One region of the Desulfitobacterium metallireducens DSM 15288 genome, then DNA from elsewhere that is predicted to be linked to it. Evidence: riboswitches for the same ligand, from Rfam matches in the RefSeq annotation. Region 1 holds a riboswitch; the other holds the start of a gene.
The links. A riboswitch is a leader RNA that binds a small molecule or an ion and turns the genes downstream of it on or off. The one in region 1 is predicted to bind molybdenum cofactor.
Positions count from the first base shown of each region.

Region 1 (4,196 bases):
TAAAAGCCGAGCATTGGCTATACAGGCCCCTAGAATCTTTTAACCAAGAAGAAAAAAGCACGGTCCAGCAGGCCCTCAAAATCCTTGGCAAACGCTTAGCACAACGGCCAGGGTTCAGGAAGAAGTCCTCAAGACACGGAGAAATCAGTATCCATCGAGCTATACAGGAACTTGTACAAGGGAACGGGACTATTTTTCGTTTGAGCTACCAAGCGCGTGTTCCACAGAGACCAGAACTTGTTGTTCTTTGTGATATTTCCAACTCAGTTCTCCCCTACTCCAAATTCTTACTTTTCTTAATCTCTCACCTCAAGTTGCGTTTTCGTAAAACCAGGCTTTTTCTTTTCATTGATTCCCTTTGGGATATTACCCATGAGGAAGGTTTCAATACTTTGGACTCGGCCCAAGCCTGGAGTCATCGTAACTCCTCAGGATATTCCGATTACGGGAAAGTACTTTCAGAGTTTCAAAACGATTGGTTACCTCTAATCTCTTCACAGGCAACAGTCTTGATCCTTGGTGATGGGCGAAATAATTATTGTCCTTCTCAAGTTGAATATCTGCAAGAAATTAACAAAAAAGTAAAGCGGGTCTATTGGCTGAATCCTCTTGATAAAAAGGATTGGTACTCATCAGATAATATTCTAAAAGAATACTTGCCTTATTGTACTGGTGTTTTCAGATGCCGAACGATTAAAGATCTTCAGCTCGTAAGCAGAAGGATCTTCTAGATAAACAAAGAGACCCAGAAGGTCTCTTTGTTTCATATCCATATTATTTTCCGAAGGGGCAATGAGGATAGGTGCATTCTGGACATTCTAAACATAATCCACCATGCCCATATTTAACAATATCTTGTCGAGTTAATTTTTCACCTGCTAGAAGCCGAGTTACGACTAAATCAAAAACTGTCGTCCGTGAATACATCACGCAACCCGGTAACCCCATAACTGGAATCCCATCTAGATACGAGAGTAGGAACATCGCTCCAGGTAATACTGGAGCGCCATAGGTAACCAAGTCAGCCCCCATACTCCGAATAGCTGTCGGAGTAAGGTCATCAGGATCAACAGACATACCACCCGTTACAAAAATCATTTCTGCCCCCTGACCAATGAGCTCCCGGATCTTAGCTTGGATCATGGACACATCGTCATCAGCAAAGCTTTGCTCGATAATAACAGAACCCAACTTCTCCGCTTTCTTACGCAGAACCGGACCAAACTTATCCTCAATCCGTCCATGATAGACTTCACTTCCGGTCGTCACGATCCCTATCTTATGAGACCGCAAAGCGCGGATTTGGAGAATCGGTTCTGAAAACTCATGGGCTATACGTTCAGCTTCCAAAACAACTTCACCTTCAACCATGAGCGGCACAACCCGTGTACCCGCAATTTTTTCGCCCTTTTTCACAGGACGATGATTATGAAGTGTTGCCAGAACAACATTTTCGATCGAATTAAGGGCTAAAATACCCTCTTCTGAAGCATAAAGTAAGCCATCATATTCAGCAAGAAGATTGACTTTTCCTTCCTTGGTTTCACTAAAGGTAAGTCCAGGACCTGCTACCGCTTTTGCTAAACGCTCAGCTGCTTCATCTTCATGGATAAGCCCTTTAGCCTGATTCCAAACATAAATATGCTCTTTACCCATACTTAGAAGTACAGGAATGTCTTCTTCCTTCACAATATGCCCCTTGCGAAATCGGGGACCTTTACTTTGTCCAGGAATAATTTGTGTCATATCATGCATGAGTACAGCTCCAACTGCATCCTCAACACGGATTTTCTCCATGCTCTAAATCCTCCTTTTCATTTGGAAGGCCTATCCATTTCTAGATATACCCCGGTTTCAGGAATCCTGAAACGGCCTAGGACCATGGAAACTCTGTAGGTCTCTAGGCTCGGTACAATTATTATAGCATAATTTTTATAAAATTTTAGGCTTATTGATGCTAGAATGGTATGATAATAATAGAATAAACAAATCTAATCTTAAAGGAGTAAAAAAGATCTCCATGATGAAAAATAAGGATGATTTAGAACGATTTTCTCAAAGTTCTCCCTGGGATCAACTTCCTTTAACCTTCTGGGAACTCTGTCAATTGCATAGTCGTGTTCGGCATTATTCATCTAAACAGTATCTGTTTTTTTCTGGGGAAGAAGCGAACACCTTCTTTCTTCTATTGAAGGGCAGAGTTGAATTATTATTAATGAGTGAATTTACAGAGAAAATCTTTAGAGTTATTCAGGCTCCAAATTTCTTTCCCGAAGTCGCTCTTGATGGGAAGACTTATCCGTATGCCGCTTTAGCTGTAGAAAATTCTGAAGTACTGGTCCTTGATCGAACGATCTTATTACGTTACCTTAATGAAAACCCTCAAGCCCTGATGCCTTTTTATCAAAGTATGGCTTTAGATTTAAGACGTGCTTATCGCCAGATTAAAAACGTGGCCCTTGGCGATGCGCGATCACGTCTTGGCGCAAAATTATTTGCCTTGTCTCATGCCCATGGTCAGCCTGTGGGAGATGGCATTTTGATCACAATTCCACTCTCGACAACTGAATTAGCTGGCATGTGCAGCTTAGCTCGCGAATCTGTAAGCCGAATCTTAGGCGAACTTAAAGAATTAGAGATCATCGAAGTCGAACGAAAGAAAATCAAGATATTAAATAAGGAAAAATTAAGGGAATGGGTTCATGAACGACTGGGTTCATAAACCCATTTATTACGCTCGAGATAATGACTCAGCCTTTCTTCGGTTAACCCCTGATTACAATAATCTTGGAGTATACTCAAAATCCACTTCTTAGCCTCTTGCCCTGTTCTGACCTGCCCTACGTTTTTAGCAAATTGAGGATGCCGGCCTAAGCGGCCTCCTAAACTAAGTAACCATCCTGATTCTTTAGCACTGATTCTTTCAGTCGGGCAACTACGAATACATTCGCCACAAGATATACACTCTTGAGTGTCAATAGCAATCCCATCCTCAGACCACGAAATCGCATTTTCCTGACAAACAGAGATGCAAGTTTGGCATTCTGAACAATCATTTCCAGAAAGTTGAGGAGTCATGAAGCCTGTTACTCCGATATCTTTTATTTGAGGTCGCGAACATCCATTGGGACATCCTGCCAAAGCAATTTTAGGGATATGGTGGAATTGGAAGGATTGAAAACGTTCCTCAAGCGTTGCTTTTAGGTTAAGTTCCTGGATCTCTTTTTCAAGTTGTGTATAAAATCCGGTCCAATCTTTAGTAGCCTTAGGGCAATGATCGCGGCAATGGTCCAAAATATAACTAGGTAATTTCGCCATTCTCTAACCTCCAAACTCACATATTCTAACGAACGAACAATAATTAAACTCAGTCTATCAAAGAAAGTGTAAGTTATCTGTGGTCTATGTCACAATTTACAAAGCAATATAAAAAGCAAGTATCTTAGATAAGACACTTGCGCTTAAAACTTATTATGGTGCGCCACCAGGGATTCGGACCCTGGACCTGCCGATTAAGAGTCGGATGCTCTACCAGCTGAGCTAGTGGCGCGTATCGAAACGACTCATTTATTATATATCTATCAATATTAAAATACAAGACTTTTCGACAAGAAAATATTAATAGATAAATTAGAAAGGAACAAGACCTTCAAGCAGAGCTACGAGGAGGTTAACCGCTGCTTCAACATCCTCGGTATCAATCATTTCGGATGGACTATGAACGTATCGCGTTGGAACAGAGAGTACTCCCGCTGGAATTCCACCTTTCGTCAGGTGAATGGCTCCTGAATCTGTACCTCCAAATTCGAGGACTTCCCATTGGTAAGGAATTTGCTGCTTTTCAGCTGTATCAGCCATCCACTGTTTGACTTTTGGAGGAGTGATCATGGAGCGATCAAAAACTTTAATCGCGACACCACTCCCCAGCTTAACTTCCATAGGATGGGCTTTAGGCGTATCTCCGGTTAGCGTTACATCAACTGCAATTGCAACATCAGATTCAAGCGCATAGGCCGCAGTTTGTGCCCCTCTAAGCCCCACTTCTTCCTGAACCGTAAAAGCAATAGAGATTTCATGTTCCGACTGAACCCGCTTTAGTGCTTCAATTGCAACAAAGCAACCCACGCGATTATCTAAGGCTTTTGAAACGATACGCGAACCATTGTGTACAAATTCTCCAATGAATACTGCACTAT
Region 1 covers NZ_CP007032.1:1,491,928-1,496,123, reverse strand. Annotated here, with positions in the region: gene DESME_RS07200 (VWA domain-containing protein) at 1-731, shown strand, start outside; gene DESME_RS07195 (molybdopterin-binding protein) at 775-1,797, opposite strand; molybdenum cofactor riboswitch at 1,792-1,924, opposite strand; gene DESME_RS07190 (Crp/Fnr family transcriptional regulator) at 2,021-2,722, shown strand; gene DESME_RS07185 (4Fe-4S dicluster domain-containing protein) at 2,701-3,318, opposite strand; tRNA gene DESME_RS07180 (tRNA-Lys) at 3,475-3,550, opposite strand; gene DESME_RS07175 (M42 family metallopeptidase) at 3,631-4,196, opposite strand, start outside.

Region 2 (4,196 bases), 1.3 Mb from region 1:
AGTCTCGTCAAAAGGGAACTATTGACTTTAAATAAGCCGCGAGTTGTTGCTTTAAGAAGTGATTTTCCTTCCTCAGGCTCTGTTTTTATAAGATTTTTACCCATAACCGCTTGGGCAATTCGGATGGCTGCATCCTCTTCATGGATCTCCCCAGCATTATCTTCCCAAATAAAAATGTGCTCTTTGCCTATGCTTAGGAGTTCCTGAATATCGTCTTGAGTGATAATATGATTCCTGCAAAAGGCTCTGCCCTTAAATTTCCCTGGGATCACTTTCGTCATATCATGGCATAGCTTCATGCCGATGGCTTCTTGTACTGCTACCTTTTTCACGTCTTTACTCCTCTCTCTAAAGAATGTCAGCTAATTAAATACGCGGCTAATTTTTCTCCGGACTTCTTCGGCCCGCTCCCCTCGGGGACTTCCGTCAAAATATTACAGCCAATCATGGAACTTAAGATCCCGTTGCCTTGATCTCCCGTCGGCTCCATCATACTGACTCCCTCTTCAAAGACCAAGCGGCCTCTGAGGAATCTCCTGCGCGGGCTTTCTTTCTTAAAATCTTTCTTCAGCGTAACTTCAATTTTCTCGTTCAAATAATTCGTTCTGCCGGCCATTTTCTTAATAAACGGAACGGCCACGAGATGGAAATTGGTTAAAGCTGCCGAAGGATTTCCCGATAATCCTAAAATCAGTTTGCCGTCTTTAACTGCCGCCGCCGTCGCAGATCCTGGTTTGATCTCGATTTTTTTATAAAGAAGATTGGCCCCTATATATTCCATCGCTCGGCTGACCATATCATAATCTCCTACCGATACTCCGCCGGTCGTTAATACCAAATCCGCTTGATCCAAAGCCTGCTCTATTAAGGCGGCGATTTCTTCTTTTCGGTCTTTCGCTGTACCGATAATTAAGGGAATAGCACCTATCGATTGGATATTGCCAAAAAGCGTATAACAGTTCGTATTGCGAATCTTTCCCGGAATCAACTGCTCTGAAATGTCGATAAGCTCATCCCCAGTACTGATAATCGCAATTTTAGGGATCTTATAAACTGCGATATCTTCCTGACCGATCGCTGCGATTAAACCCATAATCGGTGAGGTAATCGCCGTTCCTTTCGAAGCAATCAATGTTCCCCGCTTAACATCTTCGCCAGCGGGCACAATATTTTCGCCCGGCTGAAACGAGGCAGTAATTTTGACCTGATTTTTAAGGATAACCGTTTCTTCGAACTTGATTACGGCGTCTGCTCCTTCCGGGATGGGAGCCCCAGTTAAAATCTTAACCGCCGTTCCGGATTCGACGGTATTTGCAGAAGTGTAACCGGCAGGAACTTCATCGATGATGTTAAGGATTACTGGATTCGTTGGGCTTGCATTTTCTGTGTCCTGAGCGCGAAAAGCATAACCATCATACGGAGAGCGAGCAAAAGGAGGGATATTTTCCTGAGCTGCAATATCTTCAAATAACACTCTCCCAAAGGATTCTTTTATATTTACCTGCTCACTTTCCATTACTGAACAATGATCAAATACTAAGCTTTGTGCCTCTTCCAACGTAATGTTATTTTTCATCGTTATCCCCCTTTTTCGATATAATATAAAACTCCCGCATTCGAGAAAATGCAGGAGTTTCGAAGGTTAACTTTTAATACGCTAACCCATTTTTTCATGCATCTCCTTCGCATACAGCAAGTAATAGAATTTCTTCTATTACTCCGTGGACTCAGTCCAGACCTCATTCCATAGCATCTACTTTAGGAAATAAGGCTCGGAGAAAACTTTATTATTTAGTTTTTTCTACACGGCAAGGTATTCCATTATAGGTCCAGGTTCCAACTAACGAGTCGGAAGTTTCGAAATCTCCACTAGTCAAAACATTGGCATTGGAAAACCACAGTCCGCCCAATTCAGGTTCTGCAGCGCTCATTTCCGGGTACCACCAGCCATATTCCACACTGACGGTATCCTCGCACATGGGAACGATCTTAGTTATAAATCGCGCCTTGCCTCGTTCTGTCTCTACCCAAACTGAACATCCCTCTTCTAATCCCAATCGATTCGCTGTATCCAAGCTCATTTCTACAATAGGCTCTGGATGAGAGGTACGAAACTTCTCAAGTTGATGATAACTTGACGCATAATAAGGCTGAAAACGAGCTCCGCTCATGAGCAACAGAGGGAAATCCTTGCTGCTTTCCGGAAGTTTTTTGGATCTGGGTAAAGGATCATCGCCTATTTCCTTTAATAGTTCGCTATATACTTCAACTTTGCCGCTGACTGTGGCAAACCCCACGGGAAATCCGTTTGGATCAAGTTCTTCATATTTAAAGTATCGATTTTCCTGAGAATATAAACCGGTCATACTAAACTCATCCCACGTTAAACCAAGCGGCGATAAACTTGCTTCCAGACTGTCGCGATACGTATCCCAGGGCCAATCCTTTTCTTGACCGAGCCTGATCCCAAGCTCTTTCCAAAAATAAAAATCCGGGCGTCGTTCATAGTAGGGTTCAACTGCCTGATCACCGCCGTAAGCAATGTTCGCTACCCCGGCTTTTGTCTCCAACAAAGGGCGTTCTAAAGCTCCGGCACTCGGCAATATATAATCTGCAAGCATAGCGGTAGGGGTCTTAAACAATTCCAAAACGACGAGGAGATCCAAGCTCTTTAAAGCCTTATGCACCAGCTGGGTATCTGCCTGAGTTAAAAGAGGATTTGAGGCCATGACAATCATGGAGCGAATAGGATAAGGATCACCCGTTAACATTGCCTGCCATACTTGATTGGGATGTGCGGAAGTCAGGTAACGCATAGGAAGTCGTTTGTTATGCTTCATCGTTTGTTCTCGAACTTTAGCATAGCCTGCATAGGATTGGAGCTTTAGTTTATCTTTTCCTAGATGTTTTGGATTTGTTGCTGCAAAGGGTTCACTCAGTTCCAAGTCAAGCTCAGGGATAAAATCAGGCATTTCGCTGAGATGAGATGTTCCAGGCACATCGACGTTACCCGTTATTGCTCTTAAAATGGCCAGCGCTCGATGAGTTGGCAAGCTGTTAACCCCAAGCTGGTCAATCCCTCTTCCGCTATACAAAGTAGCGGGTGAATTACCTGCAAATAAGTGAGCTGCCTCAATTACATTCTCCGCTTTTATCCCCGTAATCTTCTCAACATAGGACGGAGTATACGGAGTAAGATGCTCAGCGAGACGGTCAAACCCATGGCACCATTTTTGAACAAACTCTTGATTATAAAGCTTTTTCTTCACAATAACGTGTAAAAATCCAAGCGCTAGAACTATATCTGTTCCTGGGCGCACCGGAAGCCAAAGCGTTGCTTGCTCCGCCGTCCGAGTATATCTGGGATCAACAACAATCAATGGTTTTTTTGTCCGACTGAATTCTAAGACTGTACGCCAGAACAAAGAGTTATCCGATTCTGCAGGGTTAACACCCCAAAGAATCGCACATCCCGTATTTTCCGGATCGAGCTCCATATCAATCGGCCAGCCGTACGTCAGTGTATTTACCCAGATTCCCGGATTCCAGCAAATCTGCCCGATTCCCATATTATTAGCGCTGCCAAAGAGAGACATAAACCGATGCAATGGCCAAAATGTCGTATGCGGACCCCCGATGCTTGTTGCCAGCATCTCGGGACCAAACTTATCCTTAAGCGATTGAAGCTTTTCCCCGATCTCATCCAAAGCTTGCTCCCAGGAAATTCTTTCCCACTGACCACTGCCTCGTTCCCCTACGCGTTTTAAAGGATAGTTTATTCGTTGAGGATGATCCATGACCGTCGTAATCATCGGCCAACGACGGCAACCCCTCATAATCATCCCATCATAGGGGAACCGGGAAGGATCAGGTTTAACTTTGGTCACTCGCCCGTCTTTGACAGTTGCTATAATTCCGCATTGATATCCACAGAATCGGCAATTCGTCTGAATCGTGCTATTCTCCGTCATTTTGAATTACCTGCAGGCAAGCTTAATTCACTCTGCTTCTTTCCCTCAATATTGGTAAGCTGGTATACGCAGAAAGGAATTAACCCCCCGTTTTTGCCGGCTACAATCATGCTGCACTCTTTTAATTTTTGAAGATCCATATTCATGGCATCCATATAATTCTCAATCAAGATCGATAATCCGGGTTTTAAATCTGGATATTTATTCGCGGCAATGTCCGCAAAA
Region 2 covers NZ_CP007032.1:168,238-172,433, reverse strand. Annotated here, with positions in the region: gene DESME_RS00805 (molybdopterin-binding protein) at 1-332, opposite strand, end outside; gene DESME_RS00800 (molybdopterin molybdotransferase MoeA) at 359-1,576, opposite strand; molybdenum cofactor riboswitch at 1,663-1,790, opposite strand; gene DESME_RS00795 (molybdopterin-dependent oxidoreductase) at 1,788-3,971, opposite strand; gene DESME_RS00790 (radical SAM protein) at 3,968-4,196, opposite strand, start outside.
Region 2: linked by a shared signal. The riboswitch ahead of DESME_RS00800 (molybdopterin molybdotransferase MoeA) and the one ahead of DESME_RS07195 (molybdopterin-binding protein) in region 1 are both predicted to bind molybdenum cofactor.